DNA from 3 places in the Streptomyces sp. NPDC008238 genome. Region 1 is predicted to be linked to each of the others. Evidence: riboswitches for the same ligand, from Rfam matches in the RefSeq annotation. Region 1 holds a riboswitch; each other region holds the start of a gene.
What was found. A riboswitch is a leader RNA that binds a small molecule or an ion and turns the genes downstream of it on or off. The one in region 1 is predicted to bind thiamine pyrophosphate.

Region 1 (7,472 bases):
CACCGTGCTGATCTTCGCCATGGGCGTCGTCCTGATGGTGGCGCTCCCGGGCGCCGCGCTGCTGGAGCTCATCACGGCGTCGACGATCCTCCCGGCCCTCATCTACGGCGCGACGATCGTCCTCTACCTCGCGGTCCGCAAGCGCCTGGGCCGCCGCAAGGGCGCCTTCGACCTCGGACGCCTCGAACTGCCCGTCGCCCTCGCCGCCCTGGTGTGGACAGTCGTCGCGCTCATCGCCCTGGTGACACCGCAGGAGGCGCTGGTCCCCCTGGTGATCGTGGTGGGGCTGCTCGTCGTGGGCGGGCTGTTCTTCCTCGGCATGCTGATCTTCGACCGCCGGTCCTTGGAGGCGGAGCCCGGCGGGGTGGACGTCTTCAAGCACTGAGGCGCCGCGAACGCGTCCGCGGTACACGCGGTCCCGCCCGGCGCGGCTCTCCAACACCGGCAGGCGCTCATGTGAAGCCCGGTCAGCGCGCGAAACCTTGGTGCGAGATCAGATGAACGGCCCGTCGGAGACCGAATAGTCGCACCACGTTCCGATGGCGTATTGCTTCGAGTATTCGTGCTGAGCACCAACCTGTTCCGGCGACCACTCGTCCGGCCCCGGATCGAGGTCCAGGACGCAATGATCAGGTGCACAGCCCAGCTTCAGGCCGTCCGACAGGACAAAGTACGAGTGCTGCTCGCCGCAAACGAATCTGTAAGCGCTGACGCCTCCGACGGTGATGTGAACAAGACGCCACTCGCCATCCCCTGCCAGGTCCACGGCTTGGATGTCGAGCGTGACGGTTCGCGCCTCCACCGAACCTCTTGGCACACGGAATCGAATGCCAGTGATCACGGCGTCTTCGAACTGCCCGAATCTCGCGGTGAAGGCTCCGAAATTCTCCGGCGAGAGTCTCTCTACGTTCACTGCCCACCCGTTCTCACGACAGCCCGTGGCGTTGCTGCACCGGTCGCCCGATGCCTGTCCGCATCCTGCCAGCGGTCGATCGCGTCCGCCGACCGGGGACCGGCGGCGAGCGGGCGACAGCGGAAGCCGAACTCCTGCGCCTCAGTCGGCTGTGGATGGGACGCGGGGGCGCAGGCGCTCGCCCTGGGGGCCGTACATGATCAGATATTCGACCGGTCTGCCGAGGTCGGCGTTGGCGACGGCATGGGGCGTGCGGGTGTCGAACTCGGCGACGTCTCCGGCGGTCAGGACGAGGTCGTTGTCGCCGAGTGCCAGCCACAGCCGCCCGGAGAGCACGCACAGCCATTCGAAGCCTTCGTGCGACGCCTGGCGCGGCCGCGGGGGCCGCTCGTCGACGGCCGGCAGGACGTGCTTGTGCGCGTGCAGCCCCCCGACGTAGTGGGTCAGCGGCAGGACGGCCTTGTCGTCCGCCGCACGCCGGTGTGCCGTGCCGGACGGCTTCCGCGTCGACGCGAAGGCGGTGCCGGCCAGCGCGTCCAGGGAGACGTCGTACGCCTTCGCCAGGCGCAGCAGCAGTTCCAGATTCGGTTTGCGAAGGCCGTTCTCGACGCGTGACAGCGTACTCACGGCGATGCCGGTCGCCCGGCTGACCTGGGTGAGCGTTTCCCCGCGCTTCTCGCGCTCGCTCCGCAGGCGCGGCCCCATCGCGGCCAGGGCCGCGGCGACCTCGTCCGGCATTCCCCTCCGCCTCTCTTACGCTCACCTCTCCGGCCTGCCATTTTGCCATTCTGTCAAGGTTTCTCGCATCCCCGTCCGCCGACATCGCATGATCGACGGGTACCGCGGCCACCGGGAAATCCGAGGAGAAGCCATGCACCAGCCCACACCGTCCGGCGACCTGTCCCACCGCACCATCGACGCGCCCGCCGGACGGCTGCACCTGGTCGAGCAGGGCAGCGGACCGCTGGTCCTGCTCGTCCACGGCTTCCCCGAGTCCTGGTACTCCTGGCGTCACCAGCTCCCGGCACTGGCGGCGGCGGGATACCGGGCGGTGGCACCGGACGTGCGCGGCTACGGCCGTTCCTCCAAGCCGGCGGAGACCGGCGAGTACCGCATGCGTGCCCTGGTGGAGGACAACGTCCGCCTGGTACGCGCCCTGGGCGAGGAGACGGCGGTGGTCGTCGGGCACGACTGGGGCTCGAACATCGCCGCCGCCTCCGCCCTCCTGCACCCCGAGGTCTTCCGTGCGGTGGGGCTGCTCAGCGTCCCCTACACCCCGCCCGGCGGCCCGCGCCCCAGCGAGATCTTCGCGCGGATGGGCGGGGACGAGGAGTTCTACGTCTCCTACTTCCAGCAGCCGGGCCGCGCCGAGGCCGAGATCGAGCCGGACGTCCGGGGCTGGCTCGCGGGGTTCTACGCCGCCCTGTCCGCCGACACCATGCCGGCCCAGGGGCAGCCCACCCCGTACTTCGTCACCCGCGGCGGGACACTGCGGGACCGCTTCCCCGCAGGCCGGCTCCCCTCCTGGCTCACCGAGGCCGATCTCGACCACTACGCCGGGGAGTTCGAGCGCACGGGCCTGACGGGAGCACTCAACCGCTACCGGAACATGGACCGTGACTGGGAGGACCTCGCCGAGTTCAACGGCTCCCCTCTGACCCAGCCGTCCCTGTTCGTCGGCGGCAGCCTGGACGCCACCACCACTTGGATGTCCGATGCGATCGCCGCCCACCCGACGACCCTGCCCGGACTGGTGGGCTCCCAACTCCTGGACGGCTGCGGCCACTGGCTCCAGCAGGAACGTCCCCGGGAGGTCAACGACTTGCTGACCACCTGGCTCGCGGCCCTGCCTCAGCCGGTTCCCCTGCGATAGTTCGCGACCTCATCCCGTTCGCGGCCACAAAGGCGTGGTCGACGCACCTGGCGCGCCGGCTCCCGCCCGCGTTATGGTCCGTGCCGTCGCGGGGGGTGACATCGTGGGGCGGAAGAGCAAAGTGCCGGGCATCATGCCCTGGTGGCTGTGGCTGATCTACTGGGCGCAACTGGCGTTCGTGGCCTGGAACATGATCCGGCCGGTTTTCCACGTGAGCCTGGTCCTACTGGTGCCACCGTTCTTCATGACAGCCCTCAAGTGGTACCAGAGCCGCCGGACCGGCGGATAGCCGCGCCAGCGCTGTCGTATCGGAGCCGCGGCAGCATTGCCGCGGCCCCGGCGACAGTCAGCGGGTCACGAGTCCTCCGCCGTGCCGCTGCCGGCGTCACCCGTCGAACCAGACGACCAGACGGACGCCCTCGTCGCCGTGCAGGGTCGCCAGTGTGCGCATCACCGACCAGACGGCGGCCCAGTCGCTGTCCGGCACGGCATCCTTGCGGCGGAGGCGTCCGATGTGGAAGAGGCGGTCGCCGTCCGGCCACTCGGTGCCCTCGGCGTAGGTGCTGCCCGCGCGGTACCGAGCGTGGGGGTCGGTGAGGCCCGCGAGCTGGGCGAAGCGGGTGAGGCCGGAGTTCCGGCCGTGCAGCTCCCAGGACCCCTCGGGGCTCCGGCGGTACTCGTGAACGCAGTCGTCGACCTTGTCGGCGACCTCCTCCCAGTCCGCCGCCAGCTCCGCCCAGGTGATCCAGGACGTACCGGATGCGCCCGAGCCCCAGGACTCGAAGTCGGCGAGAGCCTCGCGCGACACGTCGCGAGGCAGGCCGCGGTGATCGGCGAGTGGGCGGAACGAGGCGGTGTCGCGGACACCGAACAGGGACCCGAAGGCGTCGTAGCAGCGCCCGTTGTAGAGGTGCACGAGGTCGACGGCCCCGTGCCAACTGCGGTCGTCCTCGTCCAGCCAGCGATCCCAGCGGCACTCTATGAACCCGTATATGTCCGTCCCCATGGTGGGAATTGTTCTGCGCCGGGGTGAGGAGTGCGACGCGATTTCCGCCGTGCCGGCCGGGCCACGCCCCCCCGACGCCGACAGGGGACGCCCGAGGGTGACCGGAGCCTCACCCATGTGACCTGGGGGCGCCGAGTCGATCTGCGACACTGGTTGAACCATGCCTGCACCCGGAGAACTCACATTCGTCGCGCCGCGCGGAGCCAAGAAGCCGCCGCGGCACCTTGCCGACCTCTCGCCCGAGGAGCGCCGGGAGGCGGTCGCGGAGCTGGGCGAGAAGCCGTTCCGCGCCAAGCAGCTGTCGCAGCACTACTTCGCGCGGTACGCCGATGACCCCGCCGCCTGGACGGACATCCCGGCGGCGGCGCGGGGGAAGCTGGCGGAGGGGCTCCTGCCGGAGCTGATGTCCGTGGTGCGGCACAGCAGCACCGACAACGACACCACGCGCAAGACGCTGTGGCGGCTGTTCGACGGGACGCTGGTCGAGTCGGTCCTGATGCGCTACCCGGACCGGGTGACCATGTGCATCAGCTCGCAGGCCGGCTGCGGCATGAACTGCCCGTTCTGCGCGACCGGCCAGGCCGGCCTGGACCGGAACCTGTCGACCGGGGAGATCGTGCACCAGATCGTGGCGGGCATGCGCTCGCTGCGCGACGGGGAGATCCCGGGCGGGCCCGCGCGGCTGTCGAACATCGTCTTCATGGGCATGGGCGAGCCGCTCGCGAACTACAAGCGCGTCGTCGGCGCCATCCGCCGGCTGACCGACCCGGAGCCGGACGGGCTGGGGCTGTCCCAGCGGGGCATCACCGTGTCGACGGTGGGCCTGGTCCCGGCCATGCTGCGCTTCGCCGACGAGGGCTTCAAGTGCCGGCTCGCGGTGTCGCTGCACGCGCCCGACGACGAGCTGCGCGACACCCTGGTGCCGGTGAACGCCCGCTGGAAGGTGCGCGAGGTGCTGGACGCCGCGTGGCACTACGCGGACGTGTCCGGGCGCCGGATCTCCATCGAGTACGCGCTGATCAGGGACATCAACGACCAGGCGTGGCGGGCGGACCTGCTGGGCCGGCTGCTCAAGGGTCGCCGCGTCCACGTCAACCTGATCCCGCTCAACCCGACCCCCGGCTCGAAGTGGACGGCCTCCCGTCCCGAGGACGAGCGGGCCTTTGTGGCGGCCCTGGAGGCGCACGGCGTGCCGGTCACCGTCCGGGACACCCGGGGACAGGAGATCGACGGCGCCTGCGGTCAGCTGGCGGCTTCCGAGCGCTGACCTGCGCTTGCTATGGTGACGGTCGTTTGCGGCCGTTTGCCGCGACGTCACGCAGATCACACAAAAGAACATCCGACAGGGGAGCGCGGAGAGCGCTGAGAGTGCGGCACGGCCGCAGACCCTCGGACCTGATCCGGGTCATACCGGCGTAGGGAGTCACCACATGAGCACTACCCGTCGGCGTGTGGCCGGCACCGCACTGGCCGTCGCGCTCGGCGCGAGCGCGCTCGCCGCCTGCGGCGGCGACGGCGACACCGCCAAGGACAAGGGCGCCGCCGCCTCCAAGACCGTCACCCTGGTCAGCCACGACTCCTTCGCCGCGTCGAAGGACGTGCTGAAGGCGTTCACGGCGCAGACCGGCTACACCGTCAAGGTGCTGCGCGGCGGCGACGCCGGCGCCGCGCTCAACCAGGCCGTGCTGTCCAAGGGCAACCCGCAGGGCGACGTCTTCTTCGGTGTCGACAACACCCTGCTGTCCCGGGCCCTCGACAACGACCTGTTCGAGCCGTACGAGGCCAAGGACCTCGACAAGGTGCCCGCCGCGCTCCAGCCGGACGCCGCGAAGCACCGCGTCACCCCGATCGACTTCGGCGACGTCTGCGTCAACTACGACCGGAAGTACTTCACCGAGCACAAGCTCCCCGTGCCGGAGAGCCTCGACGACCTCGTCAAGCCCGCGTACAAGGACCTGCTGGTCACCGAGAACGCCGCCACCTCCTCCCCGGGGCTCGCCTTCCTCCTCGCCACCACCGCGAAGTACGGCGACGGGGGCTGGGAAGCGTACTGGAAGAAGCTCAAGGCGAACGGCGTGCAGGTCGTCGACGGCTGGGAGCAGGCCTACTACGACACCTTCTCCGGCGCCGGCGGCGGCAAGGGCGACCGGCCGCTGGTCGTCTCGTACGCCTCCAGCCCGCCCGCCGAGGTGCTCGCGCTGAAGACGCAGCCGCAGGAGGGGCCGACCGGTGTCGCGACCGGCACCTGCTTCCGGCAGGTGGAGTTCGCCGGCCTGCTCAAGGGCGCCGGGAACCCCGAGGGCGGCAAGGCGCTCGTCGACTTCCTGCTGAGCCGCGCCTTCCAGGAGGACATGCCGCTCAGCATGTTCGTCAACCCCGTGCGGGACGACGCGAAGCTGCCCGAGGTCTTCACCAAGTACGCGCCGGTCGTCGCCGACCCGGCCACCGTCGCCCCGGAGAAGATCGCCGAGAACCGTGAGCAGTGGGTCAAGTCGTGGTCCTCGCTCGTGCTGAAGTAACGAAGGACGCCGGGGGGCGGCGCGCCGGGGCGGCGGCCCTGCGGCCGCTCGCCGTACGGGTCGGCCTGATGGCCGTGCCGGTCGCGTTCTTCGGGCTGTTCTTCGGCTACCCGGTCGCCGCCATCGTCGCCCGCGGGCTCCGCGAGGGCGGACGGTGGCGGTTCGGTCGGTTCGCGGACGTCCTGGGCGAGCCCGACGTCCTGCACGTGCTGTGGTTCACCTGCTGGCAGGCGGCCGCCTCCACCGCGCTCACCCTGGCGATCGCGCTGCCCGGCGCCTACGTCTTCGCCCGCTTCGACTTCCCCGGCAAGCAGTTGCTGCGCGCGGTGGTGACGGTGCCCTTCGTGCTGCCGACGGTGGTCGTCGGCTCGGCCTTCCTCGCGCTGCTGGGGCGCGGCGGGCTGCTCGACGAACTGTGGGGGGTGCGCCTGGACACCACGGTGTGGGCGATCCTCCTCGCGCACGTCTTCTTCAACTACGCGGTCGTCGTACGGACCGTGGGCGGGCTCTGGGCGCAACTCGACCCCCGGCAGGAGGAGGCCGCGCGGGTCCTCGGCGCGGGACGCCTCACGGCCTGGCGCAAGGTGACGCTGCCCGCGCTCGCCCCCGCCGTCGCCGCGGCGGCGCTGATGGTCTTCCTTTTCACCTTCACCTCCTTCGGCGTCATCCAGATCCTCGGCGGCCCCACTTTCTCCACCCTGGAGGTGGAGATCTACCGCGAGACCGCCCAGTTGCTGGACCTGCCGACGGCCGCCGTGCTGACCGTCGTCCAGTTCGCCGCCGTCGCGGCGATCCTCGCCGTGCACGCAGGGACGGTACGGCGCAGGGAGGGCGCGCTGCGCCTGGTGGACCCGGCCCGCACCGCCCGGCGGCCGCGCGGCGCCGGCGAGTGGGGACTGCTGGCAGGCGTGCTCGGGGTGGCCGCGCTGCTGATCCTGCTGCCGCTGGGCGTGCTCGCCGAGCGTTCGCTGCACGGACCCGACGGCTACGGCCTCGGCTACTACCGCGCGCTGGGTTCGGTGGCCGGAAGCGGCGGCACGTTCCTGGTGGCGCCCGTCTCCGCGGTCTGGAACTCGCTCCAGTACGCGGCCGCCGCCACCGCGATCGCCCTGGTCGTCGGCGGGCTCGCCGCGGCCGCCCTCACCCGCCGGGCCGGGCGCC
Region 2 (7,472 bases), on a different contig from region 1:
CGGTTACTCCTCTGCCGCGCACAGGCCGCGCGCGAAAGGGGTGCACCGGGTAATGGTCAGCGGAGGCGTGCACCCGGACTGCCGGCGCCGCGGGCTCGGCGCGGAGCTGCTGTCCGCGGGGATCGCGAGCGCGAAGGCGCTGCACGCGATCCACCACCCCGGCCTGCCACTTGCCGTCGACGTCCAGAACAACGCGCGCAACGACGGCGCGCGCGCCTGCTACCGGGCCGCCGGCATGACGCCCGTGCGCTGGTACGCGCACCTACGGCATCCGCTCGGCGCCGCCGTCGTCGACGTTCCGACGCCGGAAGGCCTCGTCTTCGAGGGCCATTCCGCCGACAACGACGCCGAGTTCCTCGCCATCAGGAACGAGGCCTTCCTCGACCGCTGGGCCGGGTCCCCGGCGTCGGAGGAGCAGTGGCGCGCATCGCTCGGCTGGCCGGCCTTCCGCCCCGGCCTCAGCTTCCTGCTGCGCGACGCGGACAGCGGCACCGCTGCCGGCATGCTGCTGACCTTCTCGTGGGACGCGGACACCGAGGCGACCGGCGTCCGCGACGCCCACGTCATGACCCTTGCGACCCGCCGTGCGTACCGCAAGCGGGGCGTCGCCGGTGCACTCATCAGCCACGCGCTGCGCTCCGCACAGGCGGACGGCTTCGACCGGGCGAGCATCGAAGTGGACTCCGACAGCCCGACCGGCGGGCACAGTCTGTACGAACGGGCCGGATTCACCGCCGCCCGCACCGAGGTCCGCTACGGCCTCAACGCGTAGCCGGCGTTCGCCGGGGCTCAGTCAGAGTTGGACCACACCAGCACCGCGGGGCCGTCCGGCGTGATCACTGGTACCCAGGCCTCGTCCGCCTCACGGATGCGGCTCTCGTCCAGGCGCAGGGCGTGGGGCTGCTCCGTGGTGCCGTCGGACGCCCAGTAGCGGACGGCACGGACGGCGAAGCGGAGGCGGTCCCGTTCGTCGTCCGGCCACGTGTGGTTCCAGGTGCCGGCACCACGGAAGTCCCCCTCGAACAGCTCGCGGAGCGCGGCGAGCCCGTCCGGGCCGGCCAGCGGAACCAGGAAGCCCTCGACCTGACCCTGCCGGCAGGCCGTTCCGCCGTACTGCTGCTGGTAGACGGCCCCCGTCCTCGCCTCGACCACCGCGTACAGCCATCCTCCGGCGCCGGTGCCGTCGGGATCGAGGAAGACGAAGCGGGGAGGGACCATGGCGCCACTCTTCCGGGCACCTGGCCCCGAGTTCAACGGCACAGGACCTGAACCGACTTCCCCGTGGCGGTTCGTGGACTTCGCGGCGGGCAACGGAGTGCCCGAAAACCGTTCGGCGTCCCCGTGCCGGGCGGGACGACCGCCCCTCGGTCCGCCAGGATTCGTTGACCTGTCAGGAAACTGCCACCAGCCCTTCCCCTGGGCCCTTTCTGATGGCTGCGGCCAGTACTCGTGCGTCATGCACGCAAGACGACAGGACATCAGATGACGAGACCGATCGGTCGGGTCCGCGCGGCAGCCGTGTCCGCGGCGGCGGTGATGACGACGACGATGATGATGCTCGGCGCGGGGGCCGGCCAGGCCGACGCCGTCGGGCGGGTGCGGGTGGCGGACGGCGTGACGGTCGCGCCCGGCATCACCTACCAGTCCTTCTCGGTGACCGCGTCGCACGGCACGGTCACCGGACATGTGGTGACCTCCGACCTGCGCGACCGGCACGTCTCGGTGGGCCTGCTCTCACCGGGGAAGGTCGCGGCCCGCGCCAAGCTCTCGCAGCTCGTCGCGGCGCAGGGTGCGGTGGCCGGAATCAACGCCGACTTCTTCAACATCGACGAGACGCAGCACCCCGGCGTCCAGGCGACCGGTTCCGCGGTCGGGCCGGCGGTCTCGGACGGCGTGGCACTGAAGGCGGCCGTGCCGAACGGCCAGCGCTTCGGCCCCGGTCTGCCGCCCGGCACGTCGACCCGCGACGTCATCGGCGTGGGCTACGACCACAAGGCGCGGCTGGACGAGCTCACCCTCGACGGCACGGTCCGGGCCCGCAAGGGCAAGCGGTTCGACCTCGAGGGGCTGAACCAGTACGCCGTCGCGGAGGGCGGCATCGGGGCCTTCGACTCCCGGTGGGGCGAGGTGTCACGGCAGCGTGCCGTCTGCGGCACCGACACCCTGCGCGCCGGCGCGTGCACCACGGACGCCTACGAGGTGAGCGTGCGGGACGGCCGAGTGGTCTCGGGCTCCGACACCATCGGCGCCGGCGCCATCGAACCCGGCACGGTGGTCCTGGTCGGCCGTGAGGCCGGGGCCGCGGAGCTGCGTACGCTCCAGGTGGGCGAACGCGTCCGCGTCTCGGAGAAGTTGAGGAGCGCGAGCGGCAAGCGCCTGGAGTTCGCCGTCGGCGGCTACCCCGTCCTGCGTGACGGCGCGCCCCTGCCGGGCCTGGACGACAAGGCCGTGGCGACCAGGACCGGGGCCGCGATCGGCGACGGCGGCCGGCTGCTGCACCTGCTCGTGCTGGACGGAAGCGCCGAGGCGGGTGCCGGCCTGACGGTCGCCGAACTGGCGGGCGTATTCCAGGCCGTGGGCGCCGAGGACGGGGTCAACCTGGACGGCGGCGGCTCCTCCACCCTCGTGACCCGCGACGCCGTGTCCGGTGCGCCGGTCGTCCGGAACCACCCCACCGGCGGCGCCGAGCGCCCGGTCCCCGAAGGCATCGGGCTCTTCTCCCGCGCCTGACCCGGCCGCACCCGGGCGGCGGCCCCGCCGCCCGGGTGCGCGGGCCCGCGCCGGCCCCGGAAAAGCATCGCCAATTCATGCCGCGCCGAATACGGGGAATTCGCCTCTGAGTATTGGAATATGCGGCACGGGCGCCAAGCGGATTCGGCTGAAACCCGCCGGGATATGAGGCAACTTTTCGAGGTGTGACCTGCGCCACACGGGCGCGGAAGTGCCGGGACGGGTAAAGAAACGGTGCGTGGACTGCCTTTTCCCGTCAGGGGTTTGATTCACGCGCGTGGTGATGATTAAGGTCATTCACCGAACCTCCGCCCGGTCGATCATCCATTCCGGATGGCTGCGGAGTTCCCGCCGATCCGAAATGCCCTGCGTGTCATGGGAACGCAGTTCCCGGCGCGCGCGGCAGGCGGCTGGAGGAAGAAGGAGCTCGCGCCAGTGGCGTCCCACCGTCGTCCCAAGCAGGCCGGCCGCACACGTGTCACCGTGCTCACCGCGACCGCCGCCGCAGCCGTCGCCCTGTCCGCGCAGGCGGCCCAGGCCGCTCCCGCGAAGCCGTCCGTCAAGAGCGTCAAGGCGAAGGTGGACGGCCTCTACGAGCAGGCCGAGCAGGCGACCGAGAAGTTCAACGGCGCCAAGGAGAAGCAGGAGAGGCTGCAGAAGCAGGTCGAGGACGCCCAGGACGAGGTGGCCCGCCGCCAGGCCGAGCTCAACGACCTCCGGGACGACCTGGGTACCCTGGCCAGCGCGCAGTACCGCAGCGGCGGCATCGACCCGTCGCTCCAGCTCTTCCTCTCCTCCGACCCGGACACCTACCTCGACAAGGCGTCCGCCCTCGACCAGCTGAGCACCAGGCAGGCCGAGGCGCTCCGTCAGATCGCGGAGAAGAAGCGCACCCTGGACCAGCAGAAGGCGGAGGCGGCGAGCAAGCTCGGCGAGCTCGACGAGACCCGCACCGAACTGGGCAGCAAGAAGAAGGAAGTCCAGGCGAAGCTGGCCGAGGCGCGGCAGCTCCTCAACTCGCTGACCGCCGCCCAGCGCGCCTCCCTGGCCGCCGCCGACGGCCGCGCCGACCGCACCAACGAGCGCGTGGACCTCGGCAACGACACGCCCGCCTCCTCGCTGGCCGCCGCCGCCCTCGCCGCGGCGAAGACCAAGCTCGGCTCGCCGTACGTCTTCGGTGCGTCCGGTCCGGGCTCCTTCGACTGCTCCGGCCTCACCTCCTGGGCCTATGCCCAGGCCGGTACCTACATACCGCGGCCCTCCCAGGGGCAGGCCAACGCCGGCACGCGGCTGTCGATGAGCCAGCTGATGCCCGGCGACCTCGTGCTCTTCTACGGCGACCTGCACCACGTCGGCCTCTACGCGGGCAACGGCATGGTCCTGCACGCGCCGCGCACCGGCACGTTCGTGCGGTACGAGTCCATCAACAACATGCCGTTCCAGTTCGGCGTCCGCATCTGACCTGCGGACCGGGCCGCAACAGGCCCGTCCCAGCCGGGCACTGACGTCCCGTCAAATAATGGGCCCCGCCGAGCGGGGCGCGCCGGGTGGTCGTTCCCGCTCGGTGCCGGCCGCCACGCCACGACATCCCCCGCACACACGCCCGCCGGTCCGCGGCACCGACGGCTCCCGACGCCACCCGACGCACCCGCGAAGGCCGAGGTGGGGGCCGTCCCCGCGGGCCGGCGCCGTCGGGTTACCCTGTCCCTCGTACCGGACACGGGGTGCCCCACCGGGGCTGAGATCACACCCGTCGAACCTGAACCAGTTCGTACTGGCGGAGGGATGTCTCCATGCCATTGGCGCATGTTTCCGGCGGTCTGCCCGCAGACGGCCGGCCCACCGTGTTCGACGGCCGCATGCCGGCCGCCGCGGGCGATCTCCGGATCGAGGCACACGGCATACAGCCGGTGCCCGAGAGCAACCGCTACGGAGGGCCGGGGCGCCTGTTCACCGTGTGGTTCGCCCCCAACCTGACCATGACCGGCGTGTTCACCGGCACCATCGGCATCGCCCTGGGCCTGGACTTCGCCACCGCGCTCGCGGCCGTGGTGCTCGGCACCGTGATCGGCGCCGTGCCCACCGCCTACCTGGGCACCTGGGGGAGCCGGACCGGCGCCGGGCAGCTCCCGCTGGCCCGGCTCGCCTTCGGCCGGGCCGTCGCGGTGCCCGGCGTCCTGCAGTGGCTGTCCTCGGTCGCCTGGGACGCGCTGATCGGGCTCTTCGGCGGTGACGCGCTGGCCCGGCTGTGCGGTCTGCCCTTCTGGCTCGGGGTCCTGGTGATGATGGTCGCGCAGGGCGCCCTCGGAGTCCTGGGCTACGAGGCCATCCACCGGCTGCAGATCGTCATGACCTTCGTGCTCGCCGCGGCCTTCGCGCTGATCGCCTGGAAGCTGCTCGACGGCGTCGACCCCGTCGCCACCGGCTCGGCCCACGGGGCCGACCGGGGCGGCGCGTTCGTCCTGACCAGCACCATCGCGTTGAGCCTGACCCTGTCCTGGGCCCCGTACGCCAGCGACTTCAGCCGCTACCTGCCGCGGAACACCTCCCGCTCGCGCATGTTCTGGTTCACCCTGGCGGGCCTGGTGGTGTCCTTCGTGGCCGTCCAGGCGCTCGGACTGTGGGGCGCGTCCGTCCTGACCGACCAGACCGCCGCAGGCGTGGCCGAACTGCTGGGCGGTGGGCCGCTCGGGGCGTTCGGACTGCTCGCCGTCGCCCTGGCCGCGCTGTGCAGCAACGCCATGAACGACTACAGCGGATCCCTGGCCCTGCAGACGGTCGGTGTGCGCGTGCCGCGCCCGGCGGCGGCCGCCTTCGCCGCCGTGCTGGGTTTCCCCCTGGTGCTGTGGATGCACGCCGCCGACACCACCGCCCGCTTCCAGAACGTGCTGCTGTTCGTCGGCTACTGGATCCCCGGCTTCGTGGCCATCGTCGTCGTCGACTGGTTCGCCCGGGCCCGGGCACGCGGGGGCGCCGAGATCGACCTCGCCGCCGAGACCGGCCGGCCGCAGCCCGGCTGGCCCGCCGGGGTCGCTTTCGTGGCCGCCTTCGCCGCCGCCGTGCCGTTCATGGACACCACCCTGTACGTCGGCCCGGTGGCGGAGGCCCTGCACGGCGCCGACCTCTCGTACTACGTGGCGTTCCTCGTGGCCCTCGCGGTGTACACCCCGCTGCGTCTGCGCCACCGCCCGCGGCCCTGAGCCGCCGCGCCCGTGCCCCGGTCCGTCCGTGCCCCGGCCGTACGGCACCGGCCGCGGGCGACCGCACACACCGTCCGTCACCCGAGGAGCGAACCGCATGTCCCCGACCTCCGCCGATCACGCCGCCCTCGCCGCGCAGGCGCTCTCGCGCGTGCGGGACCACTCCCCACTCGTGCAGTGCCTGACCAACTCGGTGGTGACGGGGTTCACCGCCAACGTCCTGCTGGCGCTGGGCGCGGCACCGGCCATGGTCGACATCCCGGGGGAGGCCGGACCGTTCGCCGGGGTCGCCTCGGGGGTCCTGGTCAACCTCGGCACCCCGCACGCCGAGCAGCGCTCCGCCATGGTCGAGGCCGCCCGGGCCGCCACCGCGGCCGGCACTCCCTGGGTGCTCGACCCGGTGGCGGTCGGCGCGCTCCCGGTGCGCACCGCGCTGGCGCGCGAGCTCCTGGAACTGCGGCCGACGGTCGTACGGGGCAACGCCTCCGAGATCATCGCGCTGGTGGGGGCGGGCGGCGGCGGCCGCGGGGTGGACTCCTCCCACGGTGTCGAGGCGGCCGGGGAAGCGGCACGGGCACTGGCCGGCGCGACCGGCGCCGTGGTGGCCGTCTCCGGACCCGTGGACCTCGTCACCGACGGGACACGGGTGGCGCGTGTCGCCAACGGTGACGCGCTGCTCACCCGGGTGACGGGCGGGGGCTGCGCGCTGGGCGCCGTGATGGCCGCCTACGCGGCGGTGGACGACGACCGGTTCGCCTCGACGGTGGCGGCCGTCGCCGGGTACGCGGTCGCTGCCGAACTCGCCGCGAAGAAGGCCGCGGGGCCCGGCAGTTTCGCCGTGGAGTTCCTGGACGCGCTCGCCGCGTTGCGGGAGTCCGACGTCGCCGGGCGGGCGGCGGTGGCGTGACGGTGGCACCGGTCGATCTGTCGGTCTACCTGGTCACGGACGCGGCCCAGTGCCGGGCCCGGGGCCGCGGTGTGGCCGAGACCGTCGCCCGGGCGGTGGCGGGCGGCGTCACCGCGGTGCAGATCCGCGAGAAGCACGCCGACGGCGGTGACTTCCTGCGCACGGTCACGGAGGTGGCGGCGGTCCTCCCGCGGCGCGTGGCGCTGATCGTCAACGACCGCGTGGACGTGTTCCTGGCCGCCCGCGCCCGGGGCGTCCACGTGACGGGCGTCCACGTGGGACAGTCGGACCTGCCCCCGGCCGACGTACGCGAACTGATCGGCCCGGACGCCGTTCTGGGCCTGAGCGCCGCGACCCCCGCCGAACTGCTCGCCGCCGCACGGGACCCGGCGGGCGTCCACCACGTCGTCATCGGCGCGCTGCACGCCACCCGGACCAAGGCGGACGCGCCGCCCTCCCTCGGCCACGACGGCTTCGCCCGCCTCGCCCGGCTCAGCGCGCTGCCGGCCGTGGCCATCGGCGGCGTGGAGCCCGCCGACCTGCCGCGCCTGCGCGAGGCCGGGGCGGCGGGGGCAGCCGTCGTGTCCGGCATCTGCGCGGCCGACGACCCCGGTGCCGCGGCCCGTGAGTACGCC
Region 3 (7,472 bases), on a different contig from region 1:
CACCTCGTCTCCGAGGATCGCGCGGGCGGCCGGCACGGGCAGGTCGCCCTGGCCCAGGTGCAGGACGTCCGCCCCGGCGGCGTGCGCCACGTCGGCCCGGTCGTTCACCGCGAGCAGCCTGCCGTGCCGTCCGCACTCCTCCGAGAGGGCCGCGAGGTACTCCAGCTCCTCGCGGGCCTCCAGGCCCTTGTCGCGCAGCTGGATGACGTCCACGCCGGAGGCCAGCACGGCGTCCGCGAACTCCGCGAACTCCGCCAGGCCTCCGTGGCGCTTGCGCGCGTCGGTGCAGAGGTAGACCCGGGCGTCGGCGAGCTGCGCCCTGATGCCGGCGCCCGTGCCGGTGCTCGTGCTCCTGCTCGTACGCGTGCTCATGCGGACGGGTCCCCCTCGGATGGCTGCGCGGTGGCGGTGGGTGTGGCGGTGGCGGGTCGTGCGGTCAGACGGCGAGCGCCTGGGCGCGGCGCTTCACCTCGGTGCCGCGGTTCTCGCGCAGCGCCTGGACGGGGGTGCCGGGCAGGCTCTCGTCCGGGGTGAACAGCCACTCCAGGGCCTCCGCGTCGCTGAACCCGTCGTCCTTGAGGACGGTGAGGGTGCCCGCGAGGCCCTTGACGATCTTCTCGTCGCCGATGAAGTCGGCGGGGATCATCAGCACCCGGTTGTCCCCGCGGCGCACGGCGATGAGCTGGCCTTCCTTGATGAACTGGCGGACCCGGGTCACCTCGACGCCGAGGCGTTCGGCGACGTCGGGGACGTACAGCCAGGAGGGGACGAGGGAGTCAATCTTTGCGTCGATCTCGGTCACAGGACAAGCGTGCCATCCCGGACCGACACCATGGAACCGCTCACGCCACTCGTTGCTCCGTCCTGACGGGTCCGCTACGCCCCGCCGACGCCGGCGGCCGCAGCCGGCGGCCCCCCGGGGTCAGACCACCGCGGCCCGGAGCTGGACCGCCGGGTCGGCCGCCAGGGCCTCGTCGAGGTGCGCGCCGCGGGCGATGAGCTTGCGGGCCTGCGCCAGGTCGCGGGGCCGCCCGACGGCGAACAGCGCGACCAGCTGCCCCTCGCGCAGCCACAGCACCGACCAGGCGGGGCCGTCCGGGTCGCCGCGCAGCAGCACGGGGTCGGAGTCGACGTGGTGCCCGGAGTACTGCACGAAGCGCCCGAACTGCTCCGACCAGAAGTAGGGGACGGGGTCGTAGGGCTCGTCACCGCCCAGGATGTTCGCGGCGGCCGTGCGGGGCCCCTGCACCGCGTTGTCCCAGTGGTGGATCAGCAGCCGCTCCCCGTACCGCGCCGACGGGAAGGAGGCGCAGTCACCGACGGCGTACACGTCCGGCACCGAGGTGCGCAGCCGGTCGTCGGCGAGGACCGAGCGGTCCGGCCCCAGGTCGACGCCGGAGCCGGCCAGCCAGCCGGTCGCGGGCCGGGCGCCGATCCCGACGACGACGGCCTCGGCGGCGAGCACGCTGCCGTCGGCGAGCCGTACGCTTCCGGGCTCGACGGCAGAGACGACCGCGCCGGTGCGCAGCTCGACGCCCTCCTCCGCGTACCAGCCGCGCATCCGCTCGGCGATGTCGGCGGGCAGCACCCCGGCGAGCGGCCGGTCGGCGGCCTCGACGACGGTCACCTCGCACCCGGCGTGGCGTGCCGCGGTGGCGAACTCGGCGCCGATCCAGCCCGCGCCGACCACCACGACCCGGTGCCGGTTTTCCAGCACCGGGCGCAGCGCGGTGGCGTCGTCCAGGGTGCGCAGCATGTACACGCCCGGCGTGCTCTCGCTGCCGGGGAGCATGACGGGTTCGGCGCCGCTGGCGAGGACGAGCTTGTCGTACGCGACCGGGCCCGCGTCGGTGAGGACCTGCCGCTCGTCGGGGCGCAGGCCGCTCGCCTGCCGCCCGAGCAGCAGTTCGACGCCGATGCCGGCGAAGTCGACGTCCAGGGCCGGGCCCTCCTCGGCGCCGAAGAGCACGCCCTTGGACAGCGGCGGCCGGTCGTAGGGGGCGTGCGGCTCCGCGCCGATCAGCGTGATGGTCCCGCCCCACCCCTGTTCGCGCAGGGACACGGCGGTCTGTACTCCGGCCATCCCGGCCCCGACGACGACGGCGCGCTGCTCGCTGCTGCTGGTCACGCGATCACCGTAACGCCGCGAGGGCGCCGCCCGCCGGTACCGGTGCCCTACTCGCCGCCGACGGCGCGTACTAAGGTGGGCCGGGAGAACTCGCGGGAGCCCGGCGCACCGGGCTGAGAGGGCGGCTGGAGCGGCCGCCGACCGTAAGAACCTGATCCGGGTCATGCCGGCGAAGGGAGGAGCGGGACATCATGCACCGTCATGACGTCGTCGTGGTCGGCGGCGGGATCATCGGACTGGTCACCGCGTGGCGGGCCCGTCAGCGCGGCCTGCGCACGGCGGTCGCGGACCCCGAACCGGGCGGCGGGGCCGCCCAGGTGGCCGCGGGGATGCTGGCCCCGGTCACCGAGGTGCAGTACGGGGAGCAGGCGCTGCTGGAGCTCAACCTCGCCGCGGCGCGCCGCTATCCGTCCTTCGTGGCCGAGCTGGAGGAGACCACGGGGCTCGACCTCGGGTACCGCACGTGCGGCACCCTCGCCGTCGCCCTCGACGCCGACGACCGCGCGCAACTGCGCGAACTCCACGCCTTCCAGCAGTCCTTGGGCCTCACCTCGGAGTGGCTGGGCGGCCGTGAGTGCCGCCGCCTGGAGCCGATGCTCGCCCCCGCCGTGCACGGCGGTCTGCGGGTCGACGGCGACCACCAGGTCGACCCGCGGCGGCTGGCCGCGGCGCTGGTGCGCGCCTGCGAGCTGTCCGGGGTGGCGTTCCACCGGTCGCGGGTGGCGCGGGTGGAGGTCACCAGCGACCGCGCGCACGGGGTCGTCCTGGAGGACGGCACGCGGGTCGCCGCGGGGCAGGTGGTGCTGGCCGCCGGGAGCCTCAGCGGGCGCGTCGAGGGGCTGCCCGCGCGGGTGCTGCCGCCCGTACGGCCGGTGAAGGGGCAGGTCCTGCGGCTGCGCGTGCCGCCGGCGTACGCGCCGTTCCTGTCGCGGACGGTACGGGCCGTGGTGCGCGGCGGCCACGTCTACCTGGTGCCGCGCGAGAACGGCGAGCTGGTCGTCGGCGCCACCAGCGAGGAGATGGGCTGGGACACCACGGTCACCGCCGGCGGGGTGTACGAACTGCTCCGCGACGCGCACGAGTTGCTGCCCGGCATCACCGAACTCCCGCTGACCGGGACGCAGGCGGGGCTGCGCCCCGGCACACCCGACAACGCCCCGCTGCTCGGCCGCGGCGCGCTGGACGGGCTGGTGCTCGCCACCGGCCACCACCGCAACGGCGTGCTGCTGACCCCGCTGACCGGCGACGTGATGGCCGAGGTCCTCACCGGCTCGGAGGTCCCCGCGCAGGCCCGGCCCTTCTCCCCCGACCGTTTCGCCCTCCAGGAGCAGCACGCATGACCGCGCCCGTCCTTCTGTCCGTCTCCGTCAACGGCGAGGCGCGCGAGGTCGCCGAGGGCGTCACCCTCGGCGGCCTCGTCGCGACCCTGACCGCGGCCCCGTCCGGGGTGGCGGCCGCGCTCAACGAGACCGTCGTCCCCCGCGCGCAGTGGCCGGCGACCCCGCTCCGCGACGGTGACCGCGTCGAGGTCCTCACCGCAGTCCAGGGAGGCTGAACCCATGGCCGACGACCCGCTGACCATCGGCGGCACCACCTTCGACTCCCGGCTGATCATGGGCACGGGCGGTGCGCCCAGCCTGGAGGTCATGGAGCAGGCGCTGCTCGCCTCCGGCACCGAGCTGACCACCGTCGCCATGCGGCGGCTCGACCCCACGGTCAAGGGCTCGGTGCTGTCCGTGCTCGCCCGGCACGGCATCCGCGTGCTGCCGAACACCGCCGGGTGCTACACGGCGGGCGAGGCGGTGCTCACCGCCCGCCTGGCACGGGAGGCGCTGGGCACGGACTGGGTGAAGCTGGAGGTGATCGCCGACGAGCGCACCCTGCTGCCGGACCCGGTGGAGCTGCTGGACGCTGCGGAGACCCTCGTGGACGACGGCTTCACCGTGCTGCCCTACACCAACGACGACCCGGTGCTCGCCCGGAAGCTGGAGGACGTGGGCTGCGCGGCGATCATGCCGCTGGGCTCGCCCATCGGGTCGGGTCTCGGCATCCGCAACCCGCACAACTTCGAGCTGATCGTCGAACGGGCGACCGTGCCGGTCGTCCTGGACGCGGGGGCCGGGACGGCCTCGGACGCGGCCCTGGCGATGGAGCTGGGGTGCGCGGCCGTCATGCTGGCCTCCGCCGTCACCCGGGCGAGGGAACCGGTGCTCATGGCGGAGGCCATGCGGCACGCCGTCGAGGCCGGACGCCTGGCGTACCGGGCGGGGCGCATCCCCCGCCGTCACCACGCGACCGCGTCCTCCCCGGGTGTGGGACTCGCCACGTTCGACCCGGAACGTCCCGCCTTCGGCGCCTCCTGACCGGCGGCCCCGCACACGGCCGCGACCTGCGCGGAACCCGCGCCGGGCCCCGCGGAACCGGGGCCGAGGCCGGCTTCGGTCCCGGCGCCGACCCGGGTCACGGGGCGGTTGCGGTACCGCACGGGTGGGGTACAACCTGGGCGCGTTAGCCCAGAAGGGTCATGTCGGCACCGTAAACTCCACCTTCGTGGACAGGACGCTTCATGACCCGCTGATCGGGCAGACGCTCGACGGCCGCTACCGGGTGGAGTCCCGGATCGCGGTCGGCGGCATGGCGACGGTGTACCGGGCGCTGGACACGCGCCTGGACCGGCTGCTGGCCCTGAAGGTCATGCACCCCGCTCTCTCCGCCGAGCCCGGCTTCGTGGAGCGCTTCATCCGCGAGGCCAAGACCGTCGCCCGCCTCGACCACCCCAACGTGGTGCAGGTCTACGACCAGGGTGCCGACGACACCTACGTCTACCTGGCGATGGAGTACATCGCCGGCTGCACCCTGCGCGACGTGCTGCGCGACCGCGGCGCGCTGCCGCCGCGGGCCGCCCTCGACATCCTGGAGCCCGTGCTGGCCGCGCTCGGCGCGGCGCACCGGGCGGGGCTGGTGCACCGGGACATGAAGCCGGAGAACGTCCTCATCGGGGACGACGGACGCGTCAAGGTGGCGGACTTCGGCCTGGTCAGGATCGCGGGCACGCACACCAACACCTCCACCAGCGGTGTCCTGGGCACGGTCTCGTACATGGCGCCGGAGCAGGTCGAGAGCTTCACGACCGACGAGCGCACCGATGTGTACGCCTGCGGGGTGCTGCTCTACGAGATGCTCACCGGCGGCAAGCCGCACCGCGGCGAGACACCGGTGCAGGTCATCTACCAGCTCGTCAACGAGGACGTGCCCGCCCCGTCGGCCCTGTCCCCGGGGCTGCCCCCGCAGCTGGACGCGCTGGTGGCCGAGGCGACCGCGCGGGTCGCCGCCCGCCGCCCGGCCGACGCCGCGGAGCTGCTGCGGCGGCTGCACGCGGTACGCCACGCCATGACACCCGAGCAGCTGGACCTGGTGCCGCCCGCCGCACGCACCCCCGCGCCGGTGCCCGGCGCCGTGCCCGCGGGTTCCGAGGAGCCGACGGCGATGGTGCACCGCACCGCGCGCCTGGAGCTGTCCCCCGAGCCGACCCGGCAGCAGCCCCGGACGGCCGTACGGTCCCGTAGGCGTCCCGGGGTGGTCGCGGTCGTGGCGACCCTGCTGCTGATCCTGGGGGTCGGGGCGGGCGTCTGGTACATCAACGACGGCCAGTTCACGAGGACCCCGGCCGTCCTCGGGCTGCCGCAGGCCCAGGCGGAGCGCCAGCTGCGCGACGCCGGGCTGCGGGTCGAGGTCGTCGAGGCGTTCGACCCGACGATGACCAAGGGCAAGGTGGCGGCCACCGACCCGGGCACCGGCGAGCGCATCCGTGACAACGGCACGGTGACGATCACCGTGTCCAAGGGTCCGGAGCGGGTGAAGGTCCCCGGCGTCGTCGGCGAGGAACTGGCCGAGGCCAAGCGGCGGCTGAAGGCGGCGGGCCTGAGCCCGGGGACCGTGTCCCGGGAGTTCAGCGACGAGGTGCCGCAGGGCCGGGTGATCTCGACCGACCCCGGCTCGGGCGCCAGCCGGCGGCCGGACTCGGCCGTGTCGCTGGTGGTGAGCAAGGGCGCGCCGGTCGACGCCCCCGACCTGGTCGGACAGCCGCTGGAGGACGCCCGCCGGCAGCTGGAGGACGCCGGGCTGCGGGTGAAGGTGGACCCGCGGCAGGTCTTCTCCGACCAGGCGGACGAGGGCGCCGTCGCCGGGCAGTCGCCCGGCGCGAACACCCGCCTGGCGGCCGGGGACACGGTCACCCTCACGGTCTCCAAGGGCCAGGAGATGGTCGAGGTGCCGGACGTGGAAGGCTTGGCCGTCGACGAGGCGAAGGAGAAACTGGAGGCCGCGGGCTTCGACGTCCGCGTGATCCAGTTCTTCTTCACCGGTCAGGTCAACAACCAGTCGCCGGCCGGCGGCACCGACGCTCCGAAGGGCAGCACGATCACACTGTGGGTGCGATAGCCACGTCCGAGGGCGCCGCCGCGCGCCGCAACCCCGTCGGCGGTCATGTGGCGGTGGCCGGCGGCCTGGCCCGCACCGGGCTGGCGGAGGCCGCACGGATGGGCGCCGAGACCGTGCAGGTCTTCGTCGCCAACCCCCGCGGGTGGGCGACCCCGCCCGGCAGCCCGCGGCAGGACGAGGAGTTCCGCGAGCGCTGCGCGGCGCAGGGCGTCCCCGCCTACGTCCACGCGCCGTACCTGATCAACTTCGGCTCCCACACCGGGGCGACGGTCGACCACTCGGTCGACTCCCTGCGCCACTCGCTGCGCCGCGGGCGGGAGATCGGCGCGCTGGGCACGGTCGTCCACACCGGGTCGGCGACCGGTGGACGCTCCCGCGCCGTGGCGCTGGCGCAGGTACGGGAACGGATGCTGCCCCTGCTGGAGGAGCTGACGCACGAGGACGACCCGTGGCTGCTGCTGGAGCCGACCGCGGGGCAGGGCTCCTCGCTCTGCTCGCTGGTGGAGGACCTCGGGCCGTACTTCGACGCGCTGGACCACCACCCGAAGCTGGGCGTCTGCCTGGACACCTGCCACGTGTTCGCGGCCGGGCACGACCTCGCGGCCGCCGGCGGGGTCAAGGCCACGCTGGACGAACTGGTGGCGACGGTCGGCGAGGGGCGGCTGCGGCTGATCCACGCCAACGACTCCAAGGACGTCACCGGCGCCCACAAGGACCGCCACGAGAACATCGGCGCGGGTCACATCGGTGCGGCGGCCTTCGGGGAACTGTTCCGGCACCCCGCCACGGAGGGCGTGCCACTGATCGTGGAGACGCCGAACGGCGGCCCCAGGGGCACCGGGATGGCCACGGACGTGGCCGTGCTGAAGTCGCTGCGCCCGGCCTGAGCACGCACGCCCGGGAA

Region 2: another riboswitch for thiamine pyrophosphate. It lies ahead of ACFZAU_RS15510 (purine-cytosine permease family protein); the one in region 1 lies ahead of ACFZAU_RS26205 (thiamine ABC transporter substrate-binding protein).
Region 3: another riboswitch for thiamine pyrophosphate. It lies ahead of thiO (glycine oxidase ThiO); the one in region 1 lies ahead of ACFZAU_RS26205 (thiamine ABC transporter substrate-binding protein).

The regions. Positions count from the first base shown of each region.
Region 1 is NZ_JBIBGK010000014.1:167,246-174,717, forward strand. Features, by position in the region: gene ACFZAU_RS26170 (APC family permease) at 1-385, shown strand, start outside; gene ACFZAU_RS26175 (hypothetical protein) at 494-913, opposite strand; gene ACFZAU_RS26180 (helix-turn-helix domain-containing protein) at 1,055-1,651, opposite strand; gene ACFZAU_RS26185 (alpha/beta fold hydrolase) at 1,785-2,786, shown strand; gene ACFZAU_RS26190 (hypothetical protein) at 2,890-3,075, shown strand; gene ACFZAU_RS26195 (hypothetical protein) at 3,172-3,792, opposite strand; gene rlmN (dual-specificity RNA methyltransferase RlmN) at 3,953-5,059, shown strand; TPP riboswitch at 5,127-5,231, shown strand; gene ACFZAU_RS26205 (thiamine ABC transporter substrate-binding protein) at 5,223-6,311, shown strand; gene ACFZAU_RS26210 (ABC transporter permease) at 6,380-7,472, shown strand, end outside.
Region 2 is NZ_JBIBGK010000005.1:298,045-305,516, reverse strand. Features, by position in the region: gene ACFZAU_RS15530 (GNAT family N-acetyltransferase) at 1-772, shown strand, start outside; gene ACFZAU_RS15525 (DUF6210 family protein) at 790-1,218, opposite strand; gene ACFZAU_RS15520 (phosphodiester glycosidase family protein) at 1,483-2,730, shown strand; gene ACFZAU_RS15515 (C40 family peptidase) at 3,166-4,191, shown strand; TPP riboswitch at 4,441-4,533, shown strand; gene ACFZAU_RS15510 (purine-cytosine permease family protein) at 4,524-5,930, shown strand; gene thiM (hydroxyethylthiazole kinase) at 6,028-6,837, shown strand; gene thiE (thiamine phosphate synthase) at 6,840-7,472, shown strand, end outside.
Region 3 is NZ_JBIBGK010000006.1:33,500-40,971, reverse strand. Features, by position in the region: gene thiE (thiamine phosphate synthase) at 1-372, opposite strand, end outside; gene ACFZAU_RS16055 (Rv2175c family DNA-binding protein) at 437-802, opposite strand; gene ACFZAU_RS16050 (NAD(P)/FAD-dependent oxidoreductase) at 923-2,083, opposite strand; TPP riboswitch at 2,211-2,324, shown strand; gene thiO (glycine oxidase ThiO) at 2,320-3,468, shown strand; gene thiS (sulfur carrier protein ThiS) at 3,465-3,683, shown strand; gene ACFZAU_RS16035 (thiazole synthase) at 3,688-4,491, shown strand; gene pknB (Stk1 family PASTA domain-containing Ser/Thr kinase) at 4,679-6,568, shown strand; gene ACFZAU_RS16025 (deoxyribonuclease IV) at 6,556-7,455, shown strand.